DNA from 4 places in the Saccharopolyspora sp. 6M genome. Region 2 is predicted to be linked to each of the others. Evidence: riboswitches for the same ligand, from Rfam matches in the RefSeq annotation. Region 2 holds a riboswitch; each other region holds the start of a gene.

Region 1 (4,205 bases), on a different contig from region 2:
CGACGATCGTGCTGGCCCCGCTGGAGAAGGAGCGGCGGATCGGCGCCGAGCTGCTGGACGCGATGCCGCGCTGCGAGCTCGTGCAGTCCGTCGCGGTCGGCTTCGACGGCGTGGACCACCTCGCCGCGGCCGAGCGCGGCATCCCGGTGGCGAACCTGCCCGGGTTCAACGCCGACGCGGTCGCCGACTGGACGGTCGGTTCGCTGCTGTACCTGCTGCGGCACTACGCGGCCGGGCACCGCAAGGTGGAATCCGGCGGCTGGGGACCGGAGGGGTTGCGCGGCCGCGACCTGGCGGCGCTGACGGTCGGCATCCTCGGCTTCGGCAACATCGGGCGCGCGGTGGCCCGTCGCCTGGACGGCTTCGGCGCCCGGGTGGTGGTGCACGACCCGGTGCCGTCCGAGCCGGGCCGGGAGTACCTGCCGCTGGCCGAGGCGGTGGCCGCCTCGGACGTGCTGAGCCTGCACCTGCCGCTGAACACCGCCACCCACGGCCTGGTCGGTGACGAGCTGCTGGCGCGGATGCGGCGCGGCGGCTACGTGCTCAACGCGGGGCGTGGCGGCGTCCTGGACGAGCGGGCGCTGGTGCGGGCCCTGGATTCCGGGCAGCTGGCGGGCGCGGCGCTGGACGTGTTCGAGCAGGAACCGCTGCCCGCGGACTCGCCGCTGCGGGGCCGCTCGGACGTGCTGCTCAATCCGCACACCGCGGGCGTGACCTGGGACGCCTACCACAACCTCCGCGGGAGGTTGTTCGCGAAGCTCGCCGCCGTGCTGACCGGGGAGCGGCCCGCCGACGTGGTCAACGGGGTCGAGCCGCGCCCCCGCTGAAGTTGGCGGGTTCTCGTCATCGGGGGCTGTTTTCGGGGGTGGGAGCGCCGGTGGTCCTGGTCCGCTCGGGGCAGCCGGTGCGCCGGGCCGGTCGCTCGATTCTTGGGCGCTACGGCCGAAACCGCGTTGCTGCCGGAGCCGCCCGCTGGACGCACGGGACATGATCAGCGCGTCCAGCGGGGAGGGCGCGAGTTCTCCGGATCGACCCGATCCGGACCGGATCAACGGCAGGCGTGATGAGTGTGAACGAGAAGGTTGCGGTGCCCCGCATCGGCGCGGTTCGGCTCGGCTCGGTCGGCTTGGCCGTCGTCGCCGCGCTGTCGCTGGCGGGATGCGGCGGCGTGCAGGTCGACTCCCCGAAGGACGCGAGCGGGGAGAAGCCCTGCGACCTGGTGCCCGAGCAGACGGTGCACGAGCTGGGATTCCACCTGGGCGGCAAGGAGAGCGCGGGCGCGTGCACCTGGAGCACCCCGCGGGACAGCGTGCGGCTGGAGGTCGGTGTGGTCGCGGACCGGTCGCTGCAGGACTTCCAGGACGCGGCCGAGGAGTACTCCGACTTCGGCGAGCTGACCATCGGCGGGCACCCGGCGGTGCGCGCGAACTCCGGTGACCCGAAGGCCGACGGCACCTGCGAACTGGTCGTGGCCGCCGACTCGGACCAGGCGGTGTCGGCGAAGTCGAAGATCCCCAGCGGTGCCACCGCCGACCCGTGCGAGCTGGTGGAGCGGGCCCTCGACGCGGCCGTCCCCTCCTGGCCCGCCGCCTAGCCGCCGGGCGCACGGCGAGGTCGCGGTGATCCCGCGTCCGGTGAGGTGGCAGCACCGGGCGCGGGAGCCGGAGTCGCCGATGTCATATTCGCGAACGGCGATGCGTGCGCCGGTGTCCGCCACCTGCGGCGACACCGGTTCCGCCGACCGCGGTGCGGGTTCCGGGCGGTGGCCGCGGCCTTGACATCGGCCACCGGGGCTGCGAACTTCTGAGCCGTTCGAACGACGGTGTGCAGGAAGCCGGTGCGAATCCGGCGCGGTCCCGCCACTGTGAGTGGGGAGTCGTCCTCCACCCGAGCCACTGCCGGTCCCCGGCGGGAAGGCCGGAGGCCGGTGCCGATCCGCGAGCCAGGAGACTGGCACCGTCGTGCCGATTCGTGCGGGGTCGCGGAGCCCCGGAGGAGGTACGTGGTGTCGCGCATCGCCGCATCGCGCCGGGAAGTCCGGCAAACCGTCCACATCGGACACTAGTCGTCCCCGCGGGTTCGTCCCGCCGCTGTGCGTTCCGTTCCGGTTCCAGCTCGGGGAGACACGTGCGTCCTGCCACCACCACTGATCAGTCCTACGTGGACTCGCTGGTCGAGTCCGCGCTGTCCGGCCACGTCCGCGATGCGGACGGGAACGGCCCGGCGGAGCTCTCCGCCGCCGTCGCGTTCCTGACCGTGCAGGCCGCCCGGCACACCGGGCGCGGCACCGGCTACACCAACACCGTGCTCAGCGTCCGGATCGCCGACGCCGTCGGCTCGTGCGCCGTCGAACCCGGCGCCCTGGACGAGGACGCGGTGCGCGCCGCCGTGGGCCGCACCGCGGCCGAGCTGCTGCGGCACCCGCTGCTGCCGGTGCGGGTCGCGGCGCTGGACGCCTACCTCGCCGCGCTCACCCCGCACGCCGCGCACCCGCTGTCCCGGCAGGTGGTGATCCCGACGGGCGACTCGCTGGTCAAGTCCACCGCCCGCGCCCGCGCGGTCGCCGCGATCACCGCGGTCCCCGATGGCGGCCGGGTCGCGGTGATCGGCGTGGTGAACTCGCTGCTCGACGCGCTGCGGGACCGCGGGCTCGACTACGTGCCCTGCGACCTCAAGGGCGGCCGCACCGAGTGGGACGAGCCGATCCGCACCGACCACGCCGCCGCGATCGACGGCGCGGACGCGGTGCTGGCCTCCGGCATGGTCCTCGGCAACGGCACCTTCGACGACATCGCCGCGACCTGCGCGGCCCGCGACCTGCCGCTGACCCTGTTCGCGCAGACCGGATCCGCTGTGCTGCGGGAACTGCTCGGCGGCCCGGTGCGCGCGCTGTCGGCGGAGCCCTACCCGTTCTTCTGGCTCTCCGGCGAGGACACCACGATCCACACCTACGAGGCCGCCCGCGCCACCGAGGTCGTGCGGTGACGGGTCGCGCGCCCGCCCGCTGCGACTCGGCCCTGGACCTGATCGGAGGCACCCCGCTGCTGCGGGTCGCCGCACCGATCGCGTTCCCGCACCCGGGTTTCTGGGCGAAGCTGGAGAGCACCGCGCCGGGCGGCATGAAGGCCCGCGCCGCGCACGCCATGCTCACCGCGGCCCGGGCCCGCGGAGAACTGCGCCCCGGCGGGACGGTCGTCGAGTCCACCAGCGGCACCCTGGGCATCGGCCTGGCATACGTGGGGACCGCGCTGGGCCACCCGGTCGTCGTGGTCGCCGACGCGGAGCTCGATGGGCAGACCCGCGCGCTGCTCACCGCGCACGGGGTGCGGGTGGAGCTGGTGCGCGACCCGCACCCGGTGGGCGGCTGGCAGCGCGCGCGGCTGGACCGGGTGCGGGAGCTGCTGGCCGAGCTGCCCGGGGCGTACTGGCCGGACCAGTACAACAACCCGGACAACGTCACCGGCTACCGCGCGCTCGGCCACGAACTGCTGGACCAGCTGCCGGACGCGCAGGTCGTGGTGTGCAGCGTCGGCACCGGCGGGCACAGCGCCGGCATCGCGCGGGCGCTGCGCGAGCGCGCCCCCAGGGTGCGGCTGGTCGGGGTGGACGCGGCGGGGTCCGCGGTGTTCGGCGACCCGGTGGCGAAGCGCCTGATGCGCGGCCTCGGCAGCAGCATCCACCCCGGCAACGTGGACTACGCGGCGTTCGACGAGGTGCACCTGGTCGGCGCGGCGGAGTCCGTCGCGGCCTGCCACCGGCTCGGGGCCGGCGCGTTCGTCACCGGCGGCTGGAGCACCGGCGCGGTGGCGCTGGTGGCGTCCTGGTGCGCCCGGGAGCTCGGCGCGGACCAGGTGGCCGCGGTGTTCCCGGACGGGCCGCACCGCTACTGGGGGACGATCTACGACCCGGACTTCCTCGCCGCGCAGGACTTCCCGGAACCCGCCGCCGAACCGGTGGACGCGGACGGCATACCGTCCGAAGTGGACAGCAGAACGACGTGGAGGAGGTCGCGCAAGGTGGTCGATCCGTGTGCCCGGCGAGCCGACGGCCCGGCGGAATGCCCGGTCTGCGAGGTGCGGCCGTGAACCGCGCCGCGTTCGCCCGGTTGTCCCCGGCGGCGAAGCTGCTGGTGATCAACCAGTTCGGCATCAACGTCGGCTTCTACATGCTGATGCCGTTCCTGGCCGCGTACATGAGCGGGAACC
Region 2 (4,205 bases):
GCTCCAGCGAGTCGATCGGCAGCACGCCCCGGCTCCACAGCGAACCCTCGAACGACTCGTAGCGCCCGCGCTCGGCGGCCAGCTCGGAGGACGCGGCGATCGCGTGGAAGCTGATGTGCTCCATGCTCAGGTCCGCGAACTCCACCGCCGCCTGCGAGGACATCGGGATGCGCTGCGCGAACAGCGCGTCCGAGAAGCCCATCAGGCCCAGGCCCACCGGGCGGTGCCGCAGGTTCGAGGCCCGCGCCTCCGGGATCGTGTAGAAGTTCACGTCGATGACGTTGTCCAGCATCCGCACCGCCGTGCGGGTGGTGCGCCGCAGCCGCTCCACGTCCAGGCCCTCGGCCGTGACGTGCCGCGCCAGGTTGATCGAACCGAGGTTGCAGACCGCGACCTCGTCCTTGCTCGTGTTCAGCGTGATCTCGGTGCACAGGTTCGAGGAGTGCACCACGCCCGCGTGCTGCTGCGGCGACCGCAGGTTGCACGGGTCCTTGAAGGTGATCCACGGATGCCCGGTCTCGAACAGCATCGTCAGCATCCGGCGCCACAGGTCCACCGCGCGGACCTGGCGGAACACCTTCAGCTCACCGCGCTCGGCGGCCGCCTCGTACTCCCGGTAGCGCTGCGCGAACGCGGTGCCGTACAGGTCGTGCAGGTCCGGCACCTCGTCCGGGGAGAACAGGGTCCACGGCTCGTCGGCCTCCACCCGGCGCAGGAACTCGTCCGGCACCCAGTTCGCCGTGTTCATGTCGTGCGTGCGCCGCCGGTCGTCCCCGGTGTTCTTGCGCAGGTCGAGGAATTCCTCGACGTCCACGTGCCAGGTCTCCAGGTACGCGCACACCGCGCCCTTGCGCTTGCCGCCCTGGTTCACCGCGACCGCCGTGTCGTTGGCGATCTTCAGGAACGGCACCACGCCCTGCGAGGAACCGTTGGTCCCCTTGATGTGCGCGCCCGTGCCCCGCACCGGGGTCCAGTCGTTGCCGAGCCCGCCCGCGTACTTCGACAGCAGCGCGTTGTTGCTGATGCCGTGGAAGATCCCGTGCAGGTCGTCGTCCACAGTGGTCAGGAAGCAGGACGACAGCTGCGGGCGGGTGGTGCCCGCGTTGAACAGCGTCGGCGTCGAGCACATGAAGTCGAACGAGGAGATCAGGTCGTAGAACTCGATCGCCCGCGCCTCCCGGTCGTCCTCGCGCAGCGCCACGCCCATCGCGACCCGCATGAAGAACGCCTGCGGCAGCTCGAACCGCACCCCGTCCTCGTGCAGCAGGTACCGGTCGTAGAGCGTCTGCAGGCCGAGGAAGCCGAACGCGATGTCCCGGTCCGCGTCCAGCGCCGCGCCCAGCCGCTCCAGGTCGAAGCGGGCCAGCTCCGGGTCCAGCTGCTCCAGCTCGATGCCGCGGCGCACGTAGTCGGCGAAGTAACCGGCGTAGCGGTCCCGCATCTGCACCTGGTCGGCCTCGGCCGGCTCGCCCGCGACGAAGCTCAGCGCCTCCCGACGCAGCTTGTCCAGCAGCAGCCGCGAGGTCACCAGCGAGTAGTTCGGCTCCGCCTCCACGAAGGTGCGCGCCGCCATCGTCAGCGACTCGGCCAGCTCCGCGGAGCTGATGCCGTCGTAGACGTTGCGCCGCACCTCGCGCAGCACCTGGTCGGCGTGCACGTCGTCGAGGTCCGAGCAGGCCTGCTCGACGACGGTCGACACCCGCTCCCAGTCCAGCGGCACCCGGGTGCCGTCCGGCGCGGTCATCTCCAGGCGGGGAGCGGCGTCCTCGACGGGAGCCACCTCGGCCTCGCGGGCCTGCGCGTGCTCCTCCCGGTAGAGCACGTAGGCGCGGGCGACACCGTGGTGCCCGCCGCGCATCAGCGCCAGCTCCACCATGTCCTGGATCTGCTCGATGTGCACCAGGCCTTCGGTACCCGCGTGGCGCAGCACGCCCTGCGCCGCCTGCTCCGTCAACTCCGCGACGATCTGGTGCAACCGCGACGACGATGCGGCCGAATCCCCCTCGGCCGCCAGGAACGCCTTGGTCAACGCCACGGAGATCTTCGTTTCGTCCCAACCGGAAACGGTCCCGTCGCGCCGCAGCACCCGCACTCCTGCCGGTACCACCGCGGTCGCTGCTGACGGCCGGGTCGTGGACTCGGTCACTGGCTCTCTCCTCGCAAGCTCGGACACCTGCCCGGAACTCCTCGGAACGCGCCAGGACCCGCGGCGCGCACGGCACCGCTCGTCCCACGACCCTCCCGCGAGGTCCCGGACGGCGCGCACCCCTCGTGCGCGCACCGATGGCAGGTCTTCGGACTCACGGGCGACCGGTGCTCGGCACCGGGCCTACTGGCCGTCGCTTCCCGGACGCCGAGCGTCCAGTGCTGCACCACCGGGAGGTGGTGACGGCGGTCGTTCCCGTTCACCGCTGCGGGGCAGTCCCGGACTCGCACCGGGTTCCCTGTTGTCACGCCGGGCGGACCGGCGAACCATCAGCGGGCGCCACACTACATCTTGGGTTCGGCGGTGATCCGGACCCCATCATCATCGGCGTGGCGGTGCCGGTGCGGAGGCGCTCGGTAGCCGTCCGCGCACTCCTCGGCCGCATCCTGCCCGGCCGCGGGCGGCTCCGCACGACCGCGAGGTGTGACGCGGAATCGGTGGTGGTCGGCAGCGGGTCCGGGCAGACTGCCTCCCGAGATCACCACCTGGGAGGAAGACCGAACCATGCGTGCCCACCGCGTGCGACGCGGACTCGCCGTCGCCGCCACCGCACTGGCCACCGCGGCCACGGCCACCGGGGCCACCGCCGGCGCCGCGCCGCAGGACCCGCCCGCGACCACCGACGTCCGGCTGATCACCTTCAACGACCTGCACGGCAACCTCGAACCGCCCACCGGGTCCTCCGGGCAGATCGAGCTCGACGACGGCCGGACCGTCGACGCCGGCGGCGCCGCCTACCTCGCCACCCACCTGCAGCGGCTGCGCGACGAGGTGCCGAACTCGCTGGTCTTCTCGACCGGCGACAGCGTCGGCGCCTCGCCGGTGAACTCCGCGCTGTTCCACGACGAACCCACCGTCGACTTCCTCAACTCGCAGGACGTGCGCGGCCACGTCGTCGGCAACCACGAGTTCGACGAGGGCTACCAGGAACTCCAACGGCTGCAGACCGGCGGCTGCCACCCGCAGGACGGTTGCGAGTTCCGGGATTCCTTCGCCGGCGCGGACTTCCCGTACCTCGGCGCCAACGTCACCTTCGAGGACGGCGGTGCCCCCGCGCTGCTGCCGTTCACCGTGCAGGTCTCCGGCGGGGTGCCGATCGGCGTGATCGGCGCGACCCTGCAGGACCTGCCCGACGTGGTCAGCCCCGAAGCGGTGCGCGGACTCCGGTTCGGCGACGAGGTCGAAGCCATCGACCGCACCTCCGACGCGCTGGAGCGCTTCGGCGTCAAGGCGCAGGTCGTGCTGCTGCACCAGGGCGACGAAGCCGACGGCGGCGGCCCGAACTCCTGCCAGGTCACCCCCGGCGGCCCCGCGAGCCGCATCGCGGAACAGGTCTCCCCGCAGGTCGACGCCGTGTTCAGCGCGCACAGCCACCAGCAGTACACCTGCACCGCCACCGACCCGGCGGGCGACCCGCGTCCCCTCGTGCAAGGCGCCTCCTACGGCAGGCTGCTGTCGGTGCTGGACCTGCGCGTCGACCGCGACACCCGCGAAGTGGTGCGGGAGAGCAGCACCGCGCGCAACGAGGTCGTCACCCGCGACGTCGAACCCGACGCCGAGACGGCCGCGCTCGTCGAGGAAGCCCGCGCGAAGGCGGCGCCGATCGCGAACCGCGCCGTCGGCACCGCCACCGGCGACCTGCTGAAGACCCCGGCGCCGTCCGGGGAATCCGGCCTCGGCAGCGTCATCGCCGACGCGCAGCTCGCCGCCACCCGCGACACGGGGGCGCAGCTCGCGCTGACCAACCCCGGCGGGGTGCGCGCCGACCTGCCGCACGCCTCTTCCCCGGCGGGCGAAGGCGACGGCGTCATCACCTACGGCGAAGCGTTCGCGGTGCAGCCCTTCGGCAACACCATGCAGACCATGACCCTCACCGGCGCGCAGCTGCGGGACGTGCTGGAGCAGCAGTGGAGCCCGGAGGGCGAGAACGTGCTGCAGGTGTCGGCGGACCTGCACTACGAGTACTCGCGGTCCGCGCCCATCGGGTCGAAGGTCTCCG
Region 3 (4,205 bases), on a different contig from region 2:
CACCAGGCACGCCACGCACACGATCCCGGCCAGCACCACGTCGTTCCACCGCGCCCCCGACAGCGAACCCAGCAGCCAGAACAGCACCCCGCGGGTCTGCTCCGCGTCCGCCGACGTGATCACGATGTAGGAGGTCAGCGCGGAGAACAGCTGGGTGCCCGCGACCCCGGCCAGCACGGTGTGCCCGGCGGCGCCACCCGCGACCGACGCCAGCAGCAGCGCCAGCGCGAACACCACCAGCGCTCCCGCGAACGCCCCCGCGGTCAACCCGATCGCCCCGGCCCCGAGCCCCAGCACCACCAGCGACACCGCGCCCGTGGAGGCCCCGGCCGACACCCCGAGCAGGTACGGGTCGGCGAGCGGGTTGCGCACCAGCGACTGCAATACCGCCCCGCACACCCCCAGCCCGGCACCGCAGATCGAGGCCAGCAGCGCCCGCGGCAACCGCAGCTGCAGCACGATGCCCTGCCCGATGCGGGACACCTCGGTGTCCACCAGCCCGAGCCGGTGCCCCACCACGCTGCCCACGTCGGCGACCGACAGGTCCGCGGGCCCGAGGGTGACCGCGGCGGCGATCGACAGCAGCAGCGCCGGGATCCCGGCCAGCACGATGGCGGAGGCGGGCAGCCGCCCCGCCGTCACCGCTGCCGGTCCAGCTCGACGAGCCGGTCCGCGAGCCGCTCGATGCCCTGCACGGTGCGGAGGCTGATGTTCAGCTCGGTGCCGGTCATGCTCAGCAGGTGGTCGTCGCGGACCGCGGCGAGCCGGGACACCGCCGGGTCCTCGTGCAGGAACCGCTCCTTCGCCGCGAGCCCGTCGCCTTCGCCGTCGCGGGTGAGATCGCCGAGCACCAGCAGGTCCGGGTCGCGGGCCAGCACGTCCTCCCAGGACACCTGCGGCCACATCGAGGTGACGTCGTCGTAGGCGTTGCGCACGCCCAGCTCCCTGGCCATGATCGCCGGAGACCCGGTGGAGCCCGCCACGTACGGGGATTCGGTGCGGGCGAACCAGAACAGCACCGAGATGTCGCCGCGCGAGTCCAGCCCGGCGACCTTCTGCCGCGCCGCCTCCACCCGGCCGCGCAGCTGCTCGTTGAGCGCCCGGCCCCGCTCGGGGACGCCGAACAGGTCGGCGATGTCCTGCACCTCCTGGTGGATGTCGGCCAGCTGCACCGGTTCCGGCAGCGGCGCCTCCTCCGGCAGGCAGTTGCTCGGCGACAGGTAGGTGGGCACGCCGAGCTCGGTGAACCGCTCGCGGTCGGCGACGCGCTCGTCGGTGAACATGGCCTGGTAGGCGCCGAGCACGATGTCCGGTTCGGTGTCCAGCACGGACTCGAACGACGGGGTGTTCTCGGCGAGCTTCGGCACCCGCGCGTTCGCCGCGGCCAGCGGCGGGTCGACCGGCTCCGTCCAGGTCGCGGTGCCCACCATCCGGTCGGCCAGTCCCAGCGAGAGCATGATCTCGGTGGTCGACTGGTTCAGCGACACCGCCCGCCGCGGCGGTTCCGCGACGGTGACCTCGGTGCCGCAGTTGTGCAGCGTCGTCGCCCCGGCGGCGGGTGCGGTGTCGTCGGCGGGGGCGGCGCAGGAGGCCAGCACGGTCGCGGTCAACGCCACCAGTCCGGCCCGGAACGCGCGGGGGCGCGAGAACGGCATGTCACGTGGTTCCTCACCCCGGACCCATGCGCGGGGCCCGGCAGGCTGCGACCCGGCACCGAGTGCGGTCCGGGGAGCCAGCCAGGTCTTCGGGCTCGGGTTCGCCGGGCGAGGTCCCTTCCCGGACCCGGTGGTCCAGTGGTCGCGGCCGTGCGGCCGTTCCTCGCCCATCGCCCCTACCGCTGCGCGTCAGCTCCGGATTCCGACCGGATTCCCTGCCCTCGCGGGCGCGACTGGCTCCCGAGCACCCTAACCGGACATACCACTACCCCATCAAGGTGATGTTCCTCGCTGCGGGCACCGCCACTCGTTCTGCTTTCGGGGATGGGTGGCGGACTCAGCGCTTTCCTCGCTGCGGGATCGTTTTCACAGGTGGCTCCGCCACATGCGAAAACGCTGTTCTCGCGAGGAAAGCGCTGAGAACCCGCGGGTGGTCGACCTGCGCGCGTGGTCGCTGCTCAGCGGCTTCCCCGCTGACAGGGAACGACCCCCGAGCAACGGACGAACAGACATCAGTCCGGTTGCAACATCGTGCGGATGTTCTCCACCGGCGGGGTTCGCTCCTCGAAGAGGCATTGCATCTGGTAGCCGTCGGCGGTCGCGGCGAGCCGGTCCGCCGCCGGAGCGGGCAGCACTTCGGCCAGCTTCTCCCGCAGGTGGACCAGCGAAGCACGGCTCACCGCGCGGAATTCCGGGTCGCGCATGCCGAGGACGTACAGCTCGTAGGTGACGACGCTGGTGCCGCGCTCCGCGGTGAGGTGGTGGTGGACCAGCTCGGCGAGCCGGGCGACGACGGTGTCCGCGGTGACCCCGCGCAGCCACTCGTCGAGGGACTCGGCGCGGGAACGCAGCACCCGCCTGCTCGCCTCGATCAGCAGCGCGCGCACCGATTCGAAGTGGTAGGCGACGGAACCGACGGGCACCCCGGCCTGCTGCGCGGCGGCGCGCGCGGTGACGCGGGAGGTGCCGCCGTCGCGGATCAGCTGGATCGCGGCGTCCACGATCCGCTCCCGCCGTTCGGGATCATTCGGGGTGTTCTTCGGCCGCACCGCGTTCCTCCCGCGAATCCCGCCTCGCCAGGTTGATCATCGCGACGCCGCCGATCACGCACGCGACGCCGAGCCATGCCACCGGGGGCAGGTGGTCGGCGAACAGCACCGATCCCAGCAGCGCGACCCCGGCCGTCCCCGCGCCGGTCCAGATCACGTAGGCCACGCCCAGCGGGATCACCCGCAGCGCCCGCGACAGCAGCACGACCGTCGCACCGTAGCCGACCACCGCGACCGCCGACGGCACCGGCGCGGTGAAACCGGCGGAGGCCCGCAGCGCCAGGGTGGCGACGATCTCCAGCACGATGGTGCCCGCGAGGTGCGCCCACGCCCGGCGCGCCGCGCTCATCCGCCCGTCCCGGTGCCGAGCAGCACGATGCCGAGCAGCGTCACCGCCATGCCGCCGAGCTGCACCCGGCTGGTGCGCACCGCGAAGAAGACCCGGTCCACGGCCACCAGCACCACCGCCGCGGCGCCCGTCCACACCGCGTACACGAGTCCGACCGGCAGCCGCTGCACCAGCCAGGACAGCAGCACGGTCGCGATCGCGTACCCGGCGATCGCCGCGATCCCCCAGCCCCAGCGGGTGAATCCGCGCGAGGCCCGGGTGCACAGCGAACCGCACAGCCCCGCGGCGATGGCCAGGCACAGCATCCCGAACGTCATGCCGACAAGAGTATGTACAGCTGTTCATAAATGGCAAGCGGCCGTCCCGGCGGACCCTGCGGCACCGGCGTCCGGTGATCCGGCAGGCTTGTCGGGGTGCCGCGGTCGCGGACCACCCGCTCGGTGGCTGCCCGCACGCTCGGACGGTGCGGTACTGACGAGCACGGGATTCCTGGGGAGGAAGCATGCAGCTCGACGACGAGCCAGGCGAGGTGAAGGCGGGTCGCGCGGCGCGCGCCGCGCTGGCCGGGGCGCGGTCGTTTCGCGCGGCCGCGCACGGGCTGCTCGCCGAACCGGACCGGCTGCGCGCGCTGGCGCGGCGGCGGTACGACGCGTTCCGGCAGCGGGAGGCGTGGGAGCGGTTGCGCGCGATGCCGGTCGGCAGGCTCCGCGAAGCCGCGCAGGGCAGGCTGCGGCTCGGCGAGCTGGAACGCGCCGGCTTCCGCACCGTCGCCGACGTGGCCGCCGCGACCCCGGAGCGGTTGCAGACCGTGCCCGGCGTCGGCCCGGCCATCGCGCGACAGGCCGCGGACGCCGCCGGGCGCCTCGCGCAGGCCGGCGCGCAGGACGTCGTGGTGCGCCTCGACCCGGACCGGCGCGATCCGGAGCACGCCGCGCTGCTGGCGGCGGTGCGCGCCTGGGAACTCGCCGGAGAGCGGATCTCCGCGCTGCAGGAGGAGATCCGGCGCGGGCTCGGCACCCTCGACGAGCTGGAACCGCCTGCGCAGCGGACCCGCAGCAGGCTGCGGATGTGGTTCACCGGGGCCGGTCGCGGGGCCGCCGCGCTCGACGCGCGGGCGCGGCTGGACGGGCTGCTCGCCGAACCCGGCATCCG
Region 4 (4,205 bases), on a different contig from region 2:
ACGTGCAGCAGCATGTCGTCGAACTCGGCCTCGTGCGGGCGCTCGTCCAGGCCGAGGTCGTGGTCGAGCTTCGCGGCTTGCATCAACGTCCAGATCTGGCTGCGGATCGCGGGCAGCTTCGCCGGGTCCATCGCCGAGATCTGCGCGTGCTCGTCGAGCAGCTGCTCCAGCTTCGCGATGTCGCCGTAGCTCTCCGCGCGCGCCATCGGCGGCACCAGGTGGTCCACCAGCGTCGCGTGCACCCGGCGCTTCGCCTGGGTGCCCTCGCCCGGGTCGTTGACCAGGAACGGGTACACCAGCGGCAGGTCGGCCAGCGCCGCGTCCGGTGCGCAGGACGCCGACATGCCCGCGGTCTTGCCGGGCAGCCACTCCAGGTTGCCGTGCTTGCCGAGGTGCACCATCGCGTGCGCGCCGAACTCGTCGGTCATCCAGCGGTAGGCGGCCAGGTAGTGGTGGCTCGGCGGCAGGTCCGGGTCGTGGTAGATCGCGATCGGGTTCTCGCCGAACCCGCGCGGCGGCTGCACGACCACGACCACGTTCCCGGCGCGCAGCGCGGCCACCACGATCTCGCCGTCCGGGTCGTGCGAGCGGTCCACGAACTGCTCGCCCGGCGGCGGGCCCCAGTGCTGCTCGACGCTCTCCCGCAGGTCCTGCGGCAGCGTGGCGAACCAGTCGGCGTAGCGCTTCGCGGGGATGCGCACCGGGTTGCCGGACAGCTGCTCCTCGGTCAGCCAGTCCGGGTCCTGGCCACCGGCGGCGATCAGCGCGTGCACCAGCGCGTCGCCGTCCTGCGCGGCCACGCCGGGCAGCGCGTCCGGGCCGTCCGCCGGGCCGATGTCGTAGCCGGCCTCGCGCAGCCGCCGCAGCAGGCCCACCGCGCTCGCCGGGGTGTCCAGGCCGACGGCGTTGCCGATCCGGGAGTGCTTCGTCGGGTACGCCGAGAGCATCAGCACCAGCCGCTTGTCCGCGGCGGGCACGTGCCGCAGCCGCGCGTGCTTCACCGCGATCCCGGCGACGCGGGCCGCGCGCTCCGGGTCGGCGACGTACACCGGGAGGCCCTCGGCGTCGTTCTCCTTGAACGAGAACGGCACCGTGATCAGGCGGCCGTCGAACTCGGGCACCGCGACCTGGGTGGCCATGTCCAGCGGGGACAGGCCCTCGTCGTTGTCCTCCCACGCCTCGCGGCTGGAGGTCAGGGTGAGGCCCTGCAGGATCGGCACGTCCAGCGCGGCGAGCGCGCCCACGTCCCACGCCTCGTCGTCGCCACCGGCGGAGGCCGTCGCGGGCTTCGTGCCGCCCGCGGCCAGCACCGTCACGATCAGCGCGTCCGCCTCGCGCAACGTGTCCAGCAGGCCCGCTTCGGGGGCGCGCAGCGAGGCGCAGAACACCGGCAGCGCCTGGCCGCCCGCGTCCTCGATCGCCTCGGACAGGGCGTGCGCGAACGCGGTGTTGCCCGCCATGTGGTGCGCGCGGTAGTAGAGCACCGCGACCTTCGGGCCTTCGGTCCGGCGCGGGGTCCGCTCCAGCAGACCCCACTTCGGCGTCTCCACCGGCGGTTCGAAGCCGTGGCCGGTGAGCAGCACCGTGTCGGACAGGAAGTTGAACAGCTGCGCCAGGTTCTCCGGTCCGCCCTGCGCGAGGTAGCCGTGCGCCTGCGAGCAGACGCCGCCGGGCACCGTGGAGCACTCCATCAGCTCCGCGTCCGGGGCCTGCTCACCGCCGAGCACCACGACCGGGCGCGGTCCGGCGAGCAGCGCGTCCAAGCCCTCCTCCCACGCGCGGCGGCCGCCGAGCAGCCGCACCACGACGAGGTCGGCGCCCTCCAGCAGCGGCGGCAGGTCGTCCACGCCGAGCCGAGCCGGGTTGCCGAGGCGGAAGTCCGCACCGCTGGCGCGTGCGCTGAGCAGATCGGTGTCCGATGTGGACAGCAGCAGGATCATGCGGCACGCTCCCGGCTGAGCAGGGACGCGGGCGTGCGGACAGGACGCATGGTCAACCTTCCTCGGGGTCCTCGCCCCGGAGTCGTCGGCACCCGGTGTGGCACCGGGCGGTGGCGGCGCCGGAGTGTCCTGGCTCCCGGATCGGCGCTCGCTCCGGCCTTCCCACCCGCGCGGCGCGCGGGCAGTGGCCTCGTACTCGGAGTCCGCTCCCCGGTGACAGTGGCGGGACCGCGCCGGACTCGCACCGGCTTCCTCCGCACGTCGCCGCCGACAACTCTCCGCAACGGGGCGATCGTTCGTCAAGTGGCCGATCGTGCGCACGCGGGAGAGATCCCGCACTCGGCCGGTCCGGCCGCCCGGTGAGGCGCATCGCGTTTTGCGGACGCGATCCGGGCGGGACGTAGTATCGACGGTCGCCGGTGCGCCCCCGAGTCCGCGCACCCCGGACAGCGGCGCCGTGCGCTGCGAGTTCCGGACCAGACCACGATCGACGAGAGCGGGGACGAGCGTGCCGCGACGAGCCGGACCCGACGCGTGCCCCGGCGCGCTGCGGGTGCACGAGGCCGCCGACGGGGGACTGGCCCGCGTCCGGGTGCCCGGCGGGCGGCTCGCGGCGCGGCAGGTGCGGGCGCTGGCGACCGCGGCCGCGCTGGGTGACGGCGGCTGGGAACTCACCTCGCGGGCGAACGTCCAGGTCCGCGGGCTGTCCGCGGCGGCGGTGCCGGAGTTCGCCGACCTGCTCGGCGCGGCCGGGCTGCTGCCGTCGCCGACGCACGAGCGGGTGCGCAACGTCGTCGCCTCGCCGCGCACCCGCCCGGGGGCGCTGGACGTGCGCGCGGTGGCGGTGGAACTGGACGAGCGGCTGCGCGCCGACCCGGAGCTGGCGGAGCTGCCCGGCCGGTTCCTGTTCACCGCGGACGACGGCGGCGGCGAGGTGACCGCGCTGGGCGCGGACGTCGCGCTGCACCCGGCGGACGGCTCGGTGGCGGTGCTGCTCGCCGGGGCCGACCTCGGGCTGCGGGTGCCCGCGGCCGACGCGGCCCGCGCCGCGGTGCTCGCGGCCGCCGCGTTCCTCGCGGAGCGGGACCGGCTGGGTGCGGAGAGCTGGCGGCTCGCGGAACTGCCCGGCGGCGCGGAGCGGATCGCTGGCCGCGTCCGGGAGGAATTCCCCTGCACCCCGGCGGAATCCGTGGTCACGCCCGGTGATCCGGTGCGCACGCACGCCGAGCTGGGCGTGCTGGCCCGCGACGACGACCGGGTCGACCTCGCCCTCGGCGCACCGCTGGGACGGCTGGACGCCGCGCAGATCGCGGTGCTCGCCGCGCAGACCGAAGAGATCGCCGCCCGGACCGCCGCACCGCACCCGCTGCGGCTCACGCCGTGGCGCGCGCTGCTGCTCACCGACGTCCCCGCGGCCGAGGCGCCGCGCAGGCTCGCCGAGCTGGCCGCCGCCGGGTTCCTCACCGACTCGGGCGCGCCGCTGGCCGGAGTGACCGCCTGCACGGGCAGCCCCGGCTGCGCGAAGTCCCTCGCCGACGTGCGCGCCGACGCGCTGCGCACCACCCGGCCCGGCCCGCTGCCGGTGCACTGGGCGGGTTGCGCGCGCCGCTGCGGCCGACCGGCCGGGCCAGGAGTGGAAGTGCTGGCCACCGAGGCCGGCTACGAGGTCGGCGGCCGTGCCGCCGGCGATACGTCCGCCGCGCTCGACGCGGCACGGAGGGCAGTGTGAACACCGCAGACAGCACCGGCGGCTACGAGTACGTGCGCGACGGCGCGGAGATCTACCGCCGTTCGTTCGCCACGATCCGCGCTGAAGCGGAACTCGACGGCATGCCACCGGAAGTCGCCCAGGTCGCCGTCCGCATGATCCACGCCTGCGGCATGGTGGACCTGGTCCGCGACATCGCCTGGTCGCCGCGCGCGGTGCTCGCCGCCCGCGAGGCGCTGCGCGGTGGCGCACCGGTGTTCTGCGACGCCGCCATGGTCGCCGCGGGCGTCACCCGGGGCAGGCTGCCCGCCGACAACGACATCCTCTGCACCCTCGGTGACGAGCGGGTCCTCGGCCTCGCCGCGGAACTCGGCACGACCCGCAGCGCGGCCGCGATGGAGCTGTGGCGGGACCGGCTGGACGGGTCCGTGGTGGCCGTCGGCAACGCGCCGACCGCGCTGTTCCGGCTGCTGGAGATGGTCGACGCGGGCGCGGGCAGGCCCGCCGCCGTGCTCGGGCTGCCCGTCGGGTTCATCGGCGCCGCCGAATCGAAGCAG

Evidence for each region. Region 2 has a riboswitch for cobalamin ahead of LCD31_RS18205 (ribonucleoside-diphosphate reductase subunit alpha). Riboswitches for the same ligand answer to the same signal wherever they lie in the genome.
Region 1: linked by a shared signal. The riboswitch ahead of LCD31_RS07005 (hypothetical protein) and the one ahead of LCD31_RS18205 (ribonucleoside-diphosphate reductase subunit alpha) in region 2 are both predicted to bind cobalamin.
Region 3: linked by a shared signal. The riboswitch ahead of LCD31_RS17895 (ABC transporter substrate-binding protein) and the one ahead of LCD31_RS18205 (ribonucleoside-diphosphate reductase subunit alpha) in region 2 are both predicted to bind cobalamin.
Region 4: linked by a shared signal. The riboswitch ahead of cobN (cobaltochelatase subunit CobN) and the one ahead of LCD31_RS18205 (ribonucleoside-diphosphate reductase subunit alpha) in region 2 are both predicted to bind cobalamin.

What each region holds. Positions count from the first base shown of each region.
Region 1 is NZ_JAIUJZ010000038.1:40,045-44,249, reverse strand. Features, by position in the region: gene LCD31_RS07015 (2-hydroxyacid dehydrogenase) at 1-827, shown strand, start outside; gene LCD31_RS07010 (DUF3558 family protein) at 1,070-1,594, shown strand; cobalamin riboswitch at 1,789-1,974, shown strand; gene LCD31_RS07005 (hypothetical protein) at 2,128-2,985, shown strand; gene LCD31_RS07000 (PLP-dependent cysteine synthase family protein) at 2,982-4,085, shown strand; gene LCD31_RS06995 (MFS transporter) at 4,082-4,205, shown strand, end outside.
Region 2 is NZ_JAIUJZ010000135.1:17,688-21,892, forward strand. Features, by position in the region: gene LCD31_RS18205 (ribonucleoside-diphosphate reductase subunit alpha) at 1-2,146, opposite strand, end outside; cobalamin riboswitch at 2,268-2,492, opposite strand; gene LCD31_RS18210 (bifunctional UDP-sugar hydrolase/5'-nucleotidase) at 2,711-4,205, shown strand, end outside.
Region 3 is NZ_JAIUJZ010000131.1:26,609-30,813, reverse strand. Features, by position in the region: gene LCD31_RS17900 (iron ABC transporter permease) at 1-642, opposite strand, end outside; gene LCD31_RS17895 (ABC transporter substrate-binding protein) at 639-1,655, opposite strand; cobalamin riboswitch at 1,739-1,872, opposite strand; gene LCD31_RS17890 (TetR/AcrR family transcriptional regulator) at 2,168-2,704, opposite strand; gene LCD31_RS17885 (multidrug efflux SMR transporter) at 2,679-3,053, opposite strand; gene LCD31_RS17880 (multidrug efflux SMR transporter) at 3,050-3,370, opposite strand; gene LCD31_RS17875 (DEAD/DEAH box helicase) at 3,556-4,205, shown strand, end outside.
Region 4 is NZ_JAIUJZ010000164.1:4,287-8,491, reverse strand. Features, by position in the region: gene cobN (cobaltochelatase subunit CobN) at 1-1,940, opposite strand, end outside; cobalamin riboswitch at 2,063-2,195, opposite strand; gene cobG (precorrin-3B synthase) at 2,449-3,669, shown strand; gene LCD31_RS20825 (precorrin-8X methylmutase) at 3,666-4,205, shown strand, end outside.